3 regions of the Streptomyces sp. NPDC057302 genome follow, and region 3 is predicted to be linked to each of the others. Evidence: riboswitches for the same ligand, from Rfam matches in the RefSeq annotation. Region 3 holds a riboswitch; each other region holds the start of a gene.
What was found. Region 3 has a riboswitch for cobalamin ahead of metE (5-methyltetrahydropteroyltriglutamate--homocysteine S-methyltransferase). Riboswitches for the same ligand answer to the same signal wherever they lie in the genome.

Region 1: linked by a shared signal. The riboswitch ahead of cobN (cobaltochelatase subunit CobN) and the one ahead of metE (5-methyltetrahydropteroyltriglutamate--homocysteine S-methyltransferase) in region 3 are both predicted to bind cobalamin.
Region 2: linked by a shared signal. The riboswitch ahead of ACFUPX_RS27350 (cobalamin biosynthesis protein) and the one ahead of metE (5-methyltetrahydropteroyltriglutamate--homocysteine S-methyltransferase) in region 3 are both predicted to bind cobalamin.

The regions. Positions count from the first base shown of each region.
Region 1 covers NZ_JBHUZJ010000037.1:29,083-34,305, reverse strand. The annotation lists gene ACFUPX_RS24615 (precorrin-2 C(20)-methyltransferase) at 1-630, opposite strand, end outside; gene ACFUPX_RS24610 (precorrin-8X methylmutase) at 627-1,253, opposite strand; gene cobG (precorrin-3B synthase) at 1,325-2,635, opposite strand; cobalamin riboswitch at 2,684-2,836, shown strand; gene cobN (cobaltochelatase subunit CobN) at 2,906-5,223, shown strand, end outside.
Region 2 covers NZ_JBHUZJ010000045.1:195-5,417, forward strand. The annotation lists gene ACFUPX_RS27335 (helix-turn-helix domain-containing protein) at 1-853, shown strand, start outside; gene ACFUPX_RS27340 (hypothetical protein) at 898-1,443, shown strand; gene ACFUPX_RS27345 (DUF397 domain-containing protein) at 1,681-1,896, opposite strand; cobalamin riboswitch at 2,141-2,275, shown strand; gene ACFUPX_RS27350 (cobalamin biosynthesis protein) at 2,380-3,321, shown strand; gene ACFUPX_RS27355 (cobyric acid synthase) at 3,318-4,826, shown strand; gene ACFUPX_RS27360 (putative cobaltochelatase) at 4,894-5,223, shown strand, end outside.
Region 3 covers NZ_JBHUZJ010000021.1:81,962-87,184, reverse strand. The annotation lists gene aceB (malate synthase A) at 66-1,658, shown strand; gene ACFUPX_RS17715 (3-hydroxybutyryl-CoA dehydrogenase) at 1,655-2,524, shown strand; cobalamin riboswitch at 2,786-3,004, shown strand; gene metE (5-methyltetrahydropteroyltriglutamate--homocysteine S-methyltransferase) at 3,175-5,223, shown strand, end outside.

The sequences.
Region 1 (5,223 bases), on a different contig from region 3:
GTAGTGGGCCTCGGGCAGCCGCCCGGAGCTCTCGAAGGCGCGGCGCACCACGGGGAACGTACGGCCGAGCTTCATCACCACCGCGGCGTCCGTGGCGGCCAGACGCGCGGTCAGCTCCTCCTCCGGCAGGGTGCCGGGCAGGATGGTCAGCACCTCCTCGCCCTCGGCGAGCGGGGTGCCGAGCCGGGCTGCCGCGGCGCTGACGGAGGTGACTCCGGGGATCACTTCGGTGGGATAGCGGTCCGCGAGGCGCTTGTGCATGTGCATGTACGAGCCGTAGAAGAGCGGATCGCCCTCGGCGAGGACGGCCACCGTGCGTCCCGCGTCGAGGTGCACCGCCAGGCGGGCCGCGGCCTCGGTGTAGAAGTCCTCCATCGCGCCGCGGTAGCCGCCGGGATGGTCGGTGGTCTCCGTGGTGAGGGGGTAGACCAGCGCTTCCTCGATGTGGTCGGCGCGCAGGTGCTCGGCCGCGATGGACCGCGCGATCGACCGGCCGTGCCGGGCGCTGTGATAGGCGACGACATCGGCCTCGGCGATGACCTGCACCGCCCGCAGGGTCATGAGGGCCGGATCGCCGGGCCCGAGGCCGACACCGTAGAGACGGCCCGTCTTGTGCTCGCTCACGCTCATTCTTCCTCGCTGGCGATCGCGTTGAGTGCGGCTGCCGCGATGGCGCTTCCGCCCCGGCGGCCCCGCACGATCATGTGTTCCAGGCCGGAGGGGTGCGCGGCCAGGGCGTCCTTGGACTCCATGGCGCCGACGAAGCCGACCGGCACACCGATGACGGCGGCGGGGCGCGGCGCCCCCTCCTCGATCATTTCGAGCAGGCGGAACAGCGCGGTGGGCGCGTTGCCGACGGCTATCACCGCGCCTTCCATGCGATCGCGCCAGAGTTCCAGGGCGGCGGCGCTGCGGGTGGTGCCGAGCTTCGCCGCGAGATCGGGGACCGCCGGGTCGGACAGGGTGCACACCACGTCGTTGTCGGCGGGCAGCCGCTTGCGGGTGACGCCGCTGGCGACCATGGCCACGTCGCACAGGATGGGCGCGCCGGCGCGCAGGGCCTCGCGGGCGCGGGCGACCACGTCCGGGGTGAAAGCGAGGTCGCGTACGAGGTCGACCATGCCGCAGGCGTGGATCATGCGGACCGCGACCTGGCTCACGTCGGCGGGCAGGCCCGACAGATCCGCCTCCGCGCGGATCGTGGCGAAGGACTGGCGGTAGATCGCCGGTCCGTCCTTCTCGTACTGATGCACAGTGCGTTCGCTCTCTTGATAGGGCAGGGGACGGTCAAGTGTTGCAGGGTTGTTCATGTGTTCATGCGTAGTCAGCCGCGGGCCGCGGCCACAGCGGCGGCCAGCGCCGCGCCGGGGCTGCCGGGGATGCTCGCCGGAGCGTCCCGTTTCCCGCCGTGTACGCGGGAGATCTGGTGTCCCTCGGGAGTGGCGACGACGTCGATCCACTCCCCGTGGGGATGTCCGCACCGGCGCTCGCACCCGGACCAGTACACGGGCAGCGCCCCGACGGGCCCCAACGCCGCTTGCGCCGTGCCGCGTACGTCGTCCAGGGCCTTGGCGCAGCCGGGCCTGCCGATGCAGGCCCCCACGCCGGTCCAGGGGGAGTCGGACGCGGTGATGAGGCCGAGGGCCCCGAGATCCGCCAGGAGTTGAGCGGCCGCTGTCCGCCCGACTCCCGGCAGGACGACTCCGCGCCAGGGGGTCAGCCGCAGCTCGCCGCTGCCGTGGTGGCGGGCGATGTCCGCCAGTGCCGTCCACTGGGCCGCGCCGACACTGCCCAGCGGCAGGCCGACGGACAGCGCGGCCGTGTCGCGGGGGCCGGGCACGACGCCGAGGGCGGGCCCGGCCGCGTCCTGGGGAAGCGGAACGGTGATGCGGGTGGGGGCGAAACCGGCCTGCCGCAGGCGGAGCTGGACCGCGTCCAGGAGGGGGCCGACGCCGCCGGGCAGATCCGTCACCCGCCAGGAACTCGCGTCGGGCGCCTGCTCCAGGAAGGCCTCGGCCGCGATGAGCGCGGCTTGTGGTGCCCGCGCGGCAGGGATCAGGACGGCGTCGTCCGCCGGACCGATCCGCAGCAGGGCCTGGTCCTCGCCCCGCGCCGTCAGGGTCACGTCGCCGCCGAGGGCCGCCACGTCGCCGCGGCCGTCGTCGAGGGCGAACAAGAACCTGCCGGACAGGGCGGTGGCCCGGTCGCTGGCGCACAGCAGCTCGTCCAGGACGGCCGGCCACGGACGGATGTCCCGCTCGCCCAGACCGTCGAGACCCGAGAGCGGAGAGGCCACCACATTGCGCACCCGCTCATGACGTTCCGAGGGCAAAAGCCCCGATTCGGCAAGCATGCGGGCCAGTTCGCTCCCGCGGTCCGCACGCAGCCCGCGCAGCTGCACATTGCCCCGCGATGTGAGATGCAACTCCCCGTCTCCAAGACGCTGGGCCACATCCCGCAGTACGTCCGCCTGCCCGACGCTCAGCAGACCGCCGGGGACCCGGACGCGGGCCAGGGCCCCGTCGTCCGCCCGGTGCAGCCGCAGCGTCCCGGGGCATGCGTCGCCGCGGCCGCGGGCAGACTCGTCTCCCGAGAGCGCGGGCTGGGGGACCGATGGGGGCATGGCGGCGAGCATACCGACCCATCGCACCAGGTCCGCCTGCCCCCCAGCAGATGATCGGCCCTTAGTATTCCTGGTGACGGGCCAGCCGGCCCGTCGTCGCCACAGACGGCGACAAGGGGAGGAAGCCCGGTGCGATTCCGGCGCGGTCCCGCCACTGTGAGCCCGGTGCGCATGCCGGGTGAGTCAGGAACTCCCTTCCCCGAGCTCTCGTCCGCTCGAGCAGGGGAAGACGCCATCGACACCACCCGGGGCGTGGACACCCCGAGGAAGGCCCGACGCCGCATGATCCTGCTCCTGTCGACGTCCGACACCGACCTGCTCAGCGCCCGCGCCGCCGCCGGCCCGGTCGACTACCGCTACGCGAACCCCTCCCGGCTCCCGCTCGAGGACCTTCCGCAGCTCCTGGACGGCACCGACCTGGTCGTCGTACGCCTCCTCGGCGGCGTGCGCGCCTGGCAGGACGGCCTCGACCAAGTCGTGGCGACCGGACGGCCCGTGGTCGTCCTCACCGGCGAACAGGCCCCCGACGCCCAGCTGATGGCCGCGTCCACCGTGCCGATCGGCATCGCGGCCGAGGCCCACGCCTACCTGGCCCACGGCGGCCCCGGCAACCTGGAGCAGCTGGCCCGGTTCCTCTCCGACACCGTCCTGCTCACCGGCCACGGCTTCGAGCCGCCCGCCCCCGCGCCCTCGTGGGGCCCGCTGGAGCGCACCGCACGCCAGGTCGAGGGACCGACCGTCGCGGTGCTCTACTACCGCGCCCACCACATGAGCGGCAACACCGCCTTCATCGACAGCCTGTGCCGCGCGGTCGAGGACGCGGGCGCGCGCCCGCTGCCGCTGTACGTCGCCTCGCTGCGCACCCCCGAACCCGAACTCATCGATGAACTGCGCGCCGCCGACGCGATCGTGACCACGGTCCTCGCGGCGGGCGGCACGCGGCCCGCCGAGGCCTCTGCGGGCGGTGACGACGAGTCCTGGGACGCCGGAGCCCTCACCGGACTCGACGTACCCATCCTCCAGGCGCTCTGCCTCACCAGCTCGCGCACCGACTGGGAGGACAACGACGAGGGCGTGTCGCCGCTGGACGCGGCGAGCCAGATCGCGGTCCCCGAGTTCGACGGCCGCCTGATCACGGTGCCGTTCTCCTTCAAGGAGATCGACGAGGACGGACTTCCCGCGTACGTCGCCGACGCCGAGCGCGCCGCCCGCGTGGCCGGCATCGCCGTGCGGCACGCGCGCCTTCGCCACATCCCGGCCGCCGACAAGCGCATCGCCCTTGTCCTGTCCGCCTACCCGACCAAGCACTCCCGGATCGGCAACGCGGTCGGCCTCGACACCCCCGCGAGCGCCGTCTCCCTGTTGCGCCGACTCCAGGCCGAGGGATACGACTTCGGTACGGAGGAGGTGCCAGGCCTCGCCTCGGGTGACGGCGACGAGCTGATCTACGCGCTGATCGAGGCGGGCGGCCACGACCAGGAGTGGCTCACCGAGGAGCAGCTGGCCCGCAACCCCGTCCGCATCCCGGCGGCCGACTACCGCCGCTGGTTCGCCACGCTTCCCGCCGAGCTGCGCGAGTCCGTGGAGCAGCACTGGGGCCCCGCCCCCGGCGAGATGTTCGTGGACCGGTCGAGCAACCCTGAGGGCGACATCGTCCTCGCGGCCCTGCGCCGCGGCAACCTGCTCATCCTCATCCAGCCGCCGCGCGGCTTCGGCGAGAACCCGATCGCGATCTACCACGACCCCGATCTGCCGCCCTCGCACCACTACTTGGCCGCCTACCGCTGGATCGCCGCCTCCGCCGACGACAACGGCTTCGGCGCCGACGCGATGATCCACCTGGGCAAGCACGGCAACCTCGAATGGCTGCCCGGCAAGAACGCGGGCCTCTCCGCCGCCTGCGGCCCCGACGCCGCCCTCGGCGACCTGCCCCTGATCTACCCGTTCCTGGTCAACGACCCGGGGGAGGGCACGCAGGCCAAGCGGCGCGTGCACGCCACCCTCGTGGACCACCTCGTACCGCCGATGGCCCGCGCCGACAGCTACGGCGACATCGCCCGCCTGGAACAACTCCTGGACGAGCACGCCCAGATCGCCGCGATGGACCCGGCGAAGCTGCCCGCGATCCGCGCCCAGATCTGGACCCTGATCCAGGCCGCCAAGCTCGACCACGACCTGGGGCTCGAAGACCGTCCCGAGGACGAGGGCTTCGACGAGTTCATCATGCATCTCGACGGCTGGCTCTGTGAGATCAAGGACGCCCAGATCCGCGACGGCCTGCACGTCCTGGGCGGCGCCCCGGCCGGATCCGACCGCGTCAACCTGGTCCTCGCGATCCTGCGGGCCCGGCAGATCTGGGGCGGCACGGCGTCGCTCCCCGGCCTGCGCGAGGCGCTGGGCCTCGACGAGTCGGCGGCCACCCGCACCACCGCCGACGCGGTCGAGGAGAAGGCCCGCGCCCTGGTCCAGGCGATGGAGGACGCGGACTGGGCCCCGGAGGCCGTCGCCACGGTCGCGGCGGGCCACCCGCAGGCCGTCGCGGACATCCTCGCCTTTGCCGCCGGCGAGGTCGTGCCGCGCCTTGCCGCCACGACCGACGA
Region 2 (5,223 bases), on a different contig from region 3:
GTCGAGGGATGTCGACCCGAGCCTGAATCGCCGCAGGCTGCGCATCGCACTCCGTAAGGCCCGCGAGGCCACGAAGCAGTCGCAGGGCCAGGCCGCCCACGCCCTCGACTGGTCGCTTTCCAAGATCATGAGGATCGAACAGGGGACGGTCAGCCTCTCCGTCACCGACCTTCGCGCTCTTCTCCAGCAGTACGCGGTGACGGACCCGGAACTCACCGAGGAGCTGGAAGAGGCCGCCCGCGGCTCCAAGGGTCCGAGCTGGTGGGCCCGGTACAACGACGTCATCGGGCAGCAGTTCAGTCAGTACCTGGGGTACGAAAGCGCGGCCGCGTCCTTTCGCACCTACAACCCCGTCATCGTGCCCGGCCTTCTGCAGACGGACGAGTACGCGACCGCCCTCCTCGCGCCGCGCCTCGACGAGGACCGGGCAGGGAAGATCGTGGAGCTGCGGACACTGCGCCAGGAGCGCGCTCTGGAGGGTGAGAACCCGCCGTGGACGTTCTTCATCGTCGACGAGGCCGCACTGCACCGGCAGGTCGGCGGACCGCGCGTGCAGCGGGCCCAGTTGCAGCGCCTGATCGACGTATCGACGCGCCCGAAGGTGTCCCTCCAGGTTCTGCCGTTCACGGCGGGCGCCCACTACTCCACGCTGAGCAGCTTCATTCTGCTCGGCTTCTTCGACGACGAGGACCTGCTCTACCTGGAAGCCCAGGGGAACCAGTCGATCCGTGACGACCACGAGCTGATCGTGCGGCACCAGGAGTGCTTCGAGGCTCTCCGCGAGACCGCGTACGCAGGAGAGCAGGCCATCGACCTGATCAATCGGGTCAGGGACGGCATTGACAGCAGCTGATCTTCCGGACCCAAGGAGTCCGGGAGGAGCGAGGAGGCCTCAAGATGCCAGCCGCGTTGCGAGAGTGGTGGCGGGGGGTTCTGGCGGCCATCAGGCAGGCGCCGTGGCGTAACGGCGGTTCGGGTGGTGCGCAAGGTGCCGGTGGGGCCTCCACCGGCACGGCCGACGATGCCGACGCCGACGCCGCTTCCGAGCAGCCGACGGCGTCCGGCCCCTCCTACAACCAACTCGTCCGCGAAGCGATGACCGACCAGGGCCGCACGGACCGGATGGACACGCTGGACCGCCATCGCACGGACGACAACGTCCGGATGTTCACGACCAGGATCGTCTACTGCACCGGTTGCATACTCGTCCTGGCGCTGACGCTCACCGGAGTGCTCGTCGTTCTGGCCGTCGTGGGCATGACGGGCTTCTGGACGGTCGGATCGGTGATCGCCCTCTTCTCGGCCCCCGTCGTCGCACTCAGCCGCCAGCTCACCAAACTGATCTCGCAGACAGGGGCGACGCCCACGCTCAGCGACGACCGCCGTGCTGTGGTTCCCGCCCAGCAGTCCGAGCCCAGGGCCGAGGCCGATGATCCTGCCTGAACTCGGCCAAGCCCCACCAGAGCCCCATGGACACCGCGGCCGCCATGGCCGCGGAGGACCAGACGGCCAGCCGTGCGGCCGTGCCCTCGACCAGCTGGGAAGCCGCCGCGCCGACCAGCGTGGCCGCCGCGCCGAGCAGCACACACCCCGCCACGACCGCGACGACCCCTGCTGGTTTCCGCTTCCCCCCGCGCACACCGTTCACCAAGTGCCGCGCTTCAGCGAGATGACGCTCGGTCATCCTGCTCCCCCTCCCTCTCCCCCCGCGCCGACGAAAGCGCTCAGGAACGCCTGCCAGCGCCCGACGGAGAAGACGACATGTGGCGCCGAGGGGTTCTGCGAATCACGGACGATCACCGCCTCCCGCACGAAGGCGACTTCGACGCAGTCCCCGTCGTACCCGCTGAAGCTGCTCCTGCGCCACAACCGTCCGGACGACTTCTCATTGCCCACGCCGACCTCCCCCTACCAGAGAGCCGGTGTCCGCACGATAGCGCCGTGATGTCGGCGGGCCGACAGGTCCGCCGAGAACCACCGCACCACGTAACGACCCGGACCAAATGACTCTTGGACCGCTCTCCGGTTGTCGTGTTCCAGTCTAGGAAAGTTCAATTTCCAGGCCTAGGGAAAAACCGGCCTCATGTGGGCCTCGGCACACTCTCCCGTCCCAGGTCAACGGCAAGTTGACGGGCGTTCGCGGGCGTGGTGGACTGCCGGAGCCATTACGGCGGCAGGAGAGGAAGCCGGTGTGAATCCGGCGCGGTCCCGCCACTGTCATCGAGGGTTCGACTCCTCGGAAGCCAGGAACTCTCCCCGCCGGTCACGTCGAACCAGGGCGCGGACACCCTGAGTGAGGACATATCGCCATGCGCGGCCGCCCGTTGCCGGTTCCTGTGACCCTGCTCGCTCCCCTTCACGTACCGGCCGGCTGAACCCGTGCGTGCCGATCGCGACTTCGCGTACGGCGCTGCCGCCGGCCTCCTCGGTGATCTGTTCCTCGGCGATCCTCGCCGCGGGCATCCGGTCGCCGCGTTCGGGCGGGCCGCGGGCGCTGTCGAGCGGGTGCTGTGGCGTGACCACCGCGGGTGGGGCGCCCTGCACACCGTGGTGTGCGCCGGGGGCGCGGCCTGCGCCGCCGTTCTCGCCTCTTCCCTCGTACGGGACGCACGTGCCGCATCCGTCGCGCTGACCGCCGCCACGACCTGGGCCGTGGTCGGCGGGACCTCCCTTGGACGTGAGGCGCGGGCCATCGGCGGTGCGCTCGCCGCCGGGGACGACGAGGTGGCGCGGGAGCGGCTGCCGCATCTGTGCGGGCGCGATCCGCAGGCCCTGGACGCCGACGGCATCGCGCGGGCCGTGGTCGAGTCCGTCGCCGAGAACACGTCCGACGCGGTGGTCGGCGCCTTGGTGTGGGGGGCTCTGGGCGGGGTCCCCGGCCTCGTCGCCTTCCGGGCCGTGAACACGCTCGACGCCATGGTCGGGCACAAGTCCGTGAAGTACCGGCGCTACGGGTGGGCTTCCGCGCGGCTCGACGATGTCCTGGGGTGGCCGGGCGCCCGGCTCACCGCGGTACTCGCGGCCGTCGCCGGGGATGCTCCCAAGGGAGCGCTGCGGGCCTGGCGGGACGATGCCGCCAGGCATCCGAGCCCCAATGCGGGGCCGGTAGAGGCCGCCTTCGCCGGGGCGTTGGGGGTGCGGCTCGGGGGGACGCTCTCGTACGGAGGCCGGGTGGAGGAGCGCCCCGTCCTGAACACGGGCGGGCGGGCCGTCGAAGTGGCGGACATCGAGCGGGCCGTGCGGTTGTCGCGACGGGTCGGGCTGCTGGCCCTGGGGGTCGCGGCAGTGGTCAGCACTATGCGGAAAGGCGGCGCCTCATGAGTGGCGGACTGCTCGTTGCCGGGACCACCTCCGACGCGGGCAAGAGCGTCGTCACCGCGGGGATCTGCCGGTGGCTGGCCCGCAAGGGCGTCTCCGTCGCGCCCTTCAAGGCGCAGAACATGTCCCTCAACTCCTTCGTCACGCGCGAAGGCGCCGAGATCGGGCGGGCCCAGGCCATGCAGGCGCAGGCCGCCCGGGTCGAGCCGAGCGCGCTGATGAACCCCGTACTGCTCAAGCCGGGCAGCGACCGCAGCAGCCAGGTCGTCCTCATGGGCAAGCCCGTGGGCGAGATGACGGCGCGCGGCTACCACGGAGGGCGGCAGGAAGCGCTGCTCTCGACCGTCGTGGGATGCCTCGAAGAACTTCGGGGCAGCTATGACGCCGTGATCTGCGAAGGCGCGGGCAGTCCCGCCGAGATCAATCTGCGGCGCACGGACATCGTGAACATGGGGATCGCGCGGGCCGCCCGCTTCCCCGTGGTCGTGGTGGGAGACATCGACCGCGGGGGCGTCTTCGCCTCCTTCTTCGGGACGACCGCGTTGCTGAGCGCCCAGGACCAGGAGCTGGTCGCCGGGTATCTCGTCAACAAGTTCCGGGGCGACGTCTCGTTGCTCGAACCGGGGCTCGACATGCTCCTCGACCTCACCGGGCGGCGCACGTTCGGTGTCCTGCCGTTCCGGCACGGCCTCGGCATCGACGAGGAGGACGGGCTGCGGGTGTCCCTGCGGGGCGCCGTCCGGGAGTCCGTCGTCGCTCCCCCGGTCGGTGAGGACGTGCTGCGGGTCGCCGTCTGCGCCGTGCCCCTGATGTCGAACTTCACGGACGTGGACGCCCTGGCCGCCGAACCGGGCGTCGTCGTACGGTTCGTGGACCGGGCCGACGAGCTCCTCGACGCCGACCTCGTGGTCGTACCGGGAACACGCGGCACCGTCCGGGCACTGGAGTGGCTGCGCCAGCGCGGTCTCGCGGACGCCATCGCGCGGCGCGCCGCCGAGGGGCGTCCCGTGCTCGGGATCTGCGGTGGCTTCCAGGTGCTCGGCGAACACATCGAGGACGACGTCGAGTCGCGGGCGGGGGCCGTGGACGGCCTCGGACTGCTGCCCGTGCGCGTGCGCTTCGCGCGCGAGAAGACCCTGGCACGGCCGGTCGGCGAGGCCCTCGGTGAGCCCGTCGAGGGGTACGAGATCCATCACGGCGTCGCCGAAGTCCTGGGCGGAGAGCCCTTCCTGGACGGCTGCCGCGTCGGCGAGGTGTGGGGCACGCACTGGCACGGCTCGCTGGAGAGCGACGCGTTCCGACGCCGCTTCCTGACCGAGGTGGCCCGCGCCGCCGGGCGCCGTTTCGTGCCCGCGCCCGACACCAGCTTCGGGGCGCTGCGCGAGGAGCAGCTCGACCTCCTCGGCGACCTGATCGAGGAACACGCGGACACCGACGCGCTGCTCGGCCTGATCGAGAACGGCGCCCCCTCCGGCCTCCCCTTCATCGCACCCGGGGCGCCCTCATGACCGGCGGAGGCGGACGGCTGAGATCCGCTGTCCCCCGCCCCGCCCTGAACCACGTAATGGAGGCCTTGTGAGTACCCCCTATCCGTTCACCGCTCTCGTCGGGCAGGACGATCTGCGGCTCGCCCTGCTGCTCAACGCCGTCTCGCCCGCTGTCGGCGGTGTGCTCGTCCGCGGGGAGAAGGGGACCGCCAAGTCCACCGCCGTGCGGGCCCTTTCCGCCCTGCTTCCGCAGGTGCCCGTGGTCGCCGGGTGCCGCTTCTCCTGCGATCCGGCCGCCCCCGACCCCGCCTGCCCCGACGGCCCGCACGACGCGGGCGGGGCCTCCGTGCGCGACGCGCGGATGGTCGAGCTGCCCGTCGGCGCCTCCGAGGACCGTCTCGTCGGGGCGCTCGACATC
Region 3 (5,223 bases):
TTCCCGCGCCCCTTACGGGGGCGCCCCCACCGTCCCCGATCCGCCCCCCTGCTGAGGAGACCCGCATGCCCCTCTCCGCCCCGACCCGCCGTGCCCAGGTCCTCGGACCGCCGACCGACCGGCAGGACGAGATCCTCACCCCCGAGGCCCTGGAGTTCGTCGGCCGCCTCGTCGACGCCTTCGCCGACCGCCGCCTGGAGGTCCTCAAGGAGCGCACGCGGGTGGGGGCCCGGCTCGCTTCGGGATCCCCGCTCGACTTCTCCGTCGCCACCTCCCGCGTACGGGCGGACGACTCCTGGCGGGTGGCTCCCCCGGCGCCCGGACTGACCGACCGCCGGGTGGAGATCACGGGACCGCCGGAGCGCGGGATGGCGGTCAACGCACTCAACTCCGGTGCGCAGGTGTGGATGGCGGACTTCGAGGACGCCACGTCGCCCACCTGGGGCAACATCATCGGCGGTCAGCTGAACCTGCTCGACGCCATCGAGCGCAGGATCGACTTCACCACCCCGGAGGGCAAGCGGTACCGGCTCGGCGAGCAGGTCGCGACCATCGTCGTCCGGCCGCGCGGCTGGCACCTGACCGAGGACCACCTGGAGATCGGCGGCAGGCCCGCGCCCGCCTCCCTCGTGGACTTCGGGCTCTACTTCTTCCACTGCGCCCAGCGGCAGATCGACGCCGGGCACGGACCGTACTTCTACCTGCCGAAGCTGGAGAACCGCGACGAGGCCCGGCTGTGGAACGACGTGTTCGTCCTCGCCCAGGACCTGATCGGCATCCCCCGCGGCACGATCCGGGCCACCGTCCTGATCGAGACCATCACGGCGGCCGTCCAGATGGAGGAGATCCTCTACGAGCTCCGCGAGCACAGCTCCGGCCTCAACGCGGGTCGCTGGGACTACCTGTTCAGCCTCATCAAGACCTTCGGCCACCGCACCGACTTCCTGCTGCCCGACCGGGCAAAGGTCACCATGACCGCCCCCTTCATGCGCGCCTACACCGAACTTCTCGTACGCACCTGCCACCGCCGGGGCGCCCACGCCATCGGCGGGATGGCCGCCCATGTGCCCGGCAAGGACCCGGCCGCCCACCAGGCGGCCCTCGCCACGGTGCGGCTCGACAAGGAACGCGAGGCCGAGGACGGCTTCGACGGCTCCTGGGTGGCCCATCCCGCGCTCGTCCCCGTATGCCGCGCGGTGTTCGACGGTGTGCTCGACAGCCGCCCGCATCAGATCGACCGCACGCGCGAGGACGTAAAGGTGAGCGCGGCGCAGCTGCTCTCCGTGCGCCGCATCAGCGCCCCGCCCTCGCCGGAGGGCGTTCGCACCAACATCGCCGTCGCCCTGCGCTACTTCGCCGCCTGGCTGCACGGGCAGGGAGCCGTCGCCCTGTACGGCCTCATGGAGGACGCCGCCACCGCCGAGATCGCCCGGGTGCAGATCTGGCAGTGGCTGCGCCACCGGGTCGTCGAGCGCGGGACCGTCCTGGACCTGGTGGAGGACGAGCTCGCCGCCCTGGGCGCGGAGTATCCGTGGGCGCCCCTCGACGAGATCCGCGAGCTCTTCGAACGCAACGCCCTGGCACGGGAGTTGCCCGCTTTCTTCACCACGGATGCCTATGCCCGCCACCTCGCGCACCGCCCGGAGGGACAGTCATGACCACAGCCATTCGCCGGGTCGGTGTGGTGGGCGGCGGCCAGATGGGCGCCGGGATCGCCGAGGTGTGTGCCCGCGCCGGTCTGGACACCGTCGTCTGCGAAGCCGACGCCCTCGCGGCCCGCGCCGCCCGCGAGCGGGTCGCCGTCTCGCTCGAACGTGCTGTACAGCGGGGCAAGTTGGACCGCATCGGCGCCGAGGACGCACTGGCCCGGATGGTCTTCACCGGCAGCCTCGACGACCTGGCCGACCGCCAGCTCGTCGTCGAGGCGGTCGTCGAGGACAGCGCGGCGAAGACGGAGGTCTTCGCCGCCCTCGACAAGATCGTCGAGGACCCCGACGCGATCCTGGCCACCAACACCTCCTCCCTCCCGGTCATGCGTCTGGGCATGGCGACCCGGCGTGCCGACCGTGTCGTCGGGCTGCACTTCTTCAACCCCGTTCCCGTCCTTCCGCTGGTCGAGATCGTCTCCTCGCTGCACACGGCGGCGCGGACCGTCGCCGCCGTCGAGGAGTTCGCCACGCACGGCCTGGGCAAGACGGTCGTCCGGTCCAAGGACAGGGCGGGCTTCGTCGTCAACGCGCTGCTCGTGCCCTACCTCCTCTCCGCGATCCGGATGACGGAGTCGGGCTTCGCGACGGCCGCCGACGTCGACGCGGGCATGGAGCTGGGCTGCGCGCACCCGATGGGGCCGCTGAAGCTGGCGGACCTGATCGGCCTGGACACGGTCGCCTCCATCTCCGCGTCGCTCTACGAAGAGTTCAAGGAACCCCTGTACGCGCCGCCGCCGCTGCTCCGGCGCATGGTGGAGGCAGGGCTGCTGGGACGCAAGAGCGGCCGCGGGTTCCACACCTACGACCGGGGCTGAGGGGCCCGGGTCCGCCGCCGGGGCTGAGGGGCCCGCGGCTGCTGTGAGCGGGGGCGCGGAACGGACTGGTGATCCGTTCCGCGCCCCCGCACGCGTTGCCCCGGGCCGGGGTCGGGCCGGGTGCGGGCCGGGGTCGGGCCGGGTGCGGGCCGGGGTCGGGCCGGGTGCGGGCCGGGGTCGGGCCGGGGTCGGGCCGGGGTCCGTGTCTCACCTCACGGTCCGGAATGTGATCAGTACTGCCCAAGAAGCCGACCACCCCTTAGCCTGACCAGTGCAGCTGGTTCGCCCTGTCCGCCAGGCAGACGCGTCGCAAGAGGGAACCCGGTGGGAATCCGGGACTGCCCCGCAGCGGTAAGTGGGAACGACCGCCGTCATACGCACTGGATCCGAGCGCGGATCCGGGAAGCGACGGCCAGTAGGAACCTGTTTCGGCAGGTGTGCCCGCGAGTCCGAAGACCTGCCCGTTGCCCGTACGTGACCCCTCACGTGCGGACATCCCGGTGACCTCGTGGGCGGGTCGGCGTACAGATCAGGTGGAGTACCGCAGCACCGCGCCGACGGCGCGTGTTCGGTCCGCCGGATTCGTCACCCCTTCGCGTCCGTGTCCCGTCCCCGGGATCTCAAGGAGTCATCTCGCGAAGGAGATTTCCGTGACATCGAAGTCCGCAGCCGCGGCAGCACGCGCCACCGTGTACGGCTACCCCCGCCAGGGCCCGAACCGGGAACTGAAGAAGGCCGTCGAGGGGTACTGGAAGGGCCGCGTCAGCGCCGACGCCCTCCGGGACACCGCGGCGCAGCTGCGCCGGTCCACCTGGCAGCACCTGGCCGCCGCAGGCATCCATGAGGTGCCGACCGGTGACTTCTCGTACTACGACCACGTCCTGGACACCAGCGTCATGGTCGGCGCCATCCCCCGGCGGCACCGCGAGGCCGTCGACACCGACGCGCTCGACGGCTATTTCGCGATGGCCCGCGGCACCCAGGACGTGGCGCCGCTCGAAATGACCAAGTGGTTCGACACGAACTACCACTACCTCGTACCGGAACTCGGCCCCGACACCGTCTTCACCGCCGACCCCGCCAAGCAGGTGGGCGAGTTGAAGGAGGCCATCGCGCTCGGCCTCGCGGCGCGCCCGGTCCTCGTCGGCCCGGTCACCTATCTGCTGCTCGCCAAGCCCGCGCCCGGCGTGGCCGCCGACTTCGAGCCGCTCACCCTCCTTGACCGTCTGCTGCCCGTGTACGCCGAGGTCCTCGCCGACCTGCGCGCCGCGGGCGCCGAGTGGGTGCAGCTCGACGAGCCCGCCCTGGTCCAGGACCGCACCCCGGCCGAGCTCAACGCCGCCGCCCGCGCCTACCGCGACCTGGGAGCCCTCACCGACCGCCCCAAGCTCCTCGTCGGCTCCTACTTCGGCAGGCTCGGCGAGGCCCTCCCCGTCCTCGCCAAGGCGCCGGTCGACGGCCTCGCGCTGGACTTCACCGAGGCCGCCGCGAGCCAGCTCCAGGACCTCGCCGCCGTCGGCGGACTGCCCGGCAAGCGTCTGGTCGCGGGCGTCGTCAACGGCCGCAACATCTGGATCAACGACCTGGAGAAGTCCCTGTCCACGCTGGGCACGCTCCTCGGCCTCGCCGACCGGGTCGACGTCTCCGCGTCCTGCTCCCTCCTGCACGTCCCGCTCGACGCCACCGCCGAACGGGACATCGACCCGCAGATCGCCCGCTGGCTGGCCTTCGCCCACCAGAAGACCGCCGAGATCGCCACGCTCGCCCGCGGCCTGGCCCAGGGCACGGGCGCCATCACGGCCGAACTCTCCGCCAACCGCGCCGATCTGGCGTCCCGCACGGGATCCGCCCTCACCCACGACCCCGCCGTGCGCTCCCGCGTCGCCGCCGTCACCGACGCCGACGCCCGCCGCGCGCACGCCTACCCGGAGCGTGCGGCGGCCCAGCGGACCCGGCTCGGCCTGCCGCAGCTGCCCACAACAACCATCGGATCCTTCCCACAGACCACCGAACTGCGCACGGCGCGGGCCGACTTGCGCGCCGGGCGCATCGACACGACCGGCTACGAGGAGCGCATCAAGAACGAGATCCGCGAGGTCCTCGCCTTCCAGGAGAAGGCCGGCATCGACGTCCTGGTGCACGGCGAGCCCGAACGCAACGACATGGTGCAGTACTTCGCCGAACAGCTCACCGGCTACCTGGCCACGCAGCACGGCTGGGTCCAGTCGTACGGCACCCGCTATGTGCGCCCGCCGGTCCTGGCCGGCGACATCTCCCGGCCCGAGCCGATGACGGTGCGCTGGACCTCGTACGCCAACTCACTCACCGACCGCCCCGTCAAGGGCATGCTCACCGGTCCGGTCACCATGCTCGCCTGGTCCTTCGTCCGCGACGACCAGCCGCTCGGCGACACGGCACGCCAGGTCGCCCTCGCCCTGCGCGACGAGGTCAACGACCTGGAGACGGCTGGCACTTCGGTCATCCAGGTCGACGAGCCCGCGCTGCGCGAGACCCTGCCGCTGCGCGCCGCCGACCACCCCGAGTACCTGGAGTGGGCCACGGAGTCCTTCCGCCTCACCACCAGCGGCGTCCGGCCGGACACGCAGATCCACACCCACATGTGCTACGCCGAGTTCGGCGACATCGTCCAGGCCATCGACGACCTCGACGCCGACGTCATCAGCCTGGAAGCCGCCCGC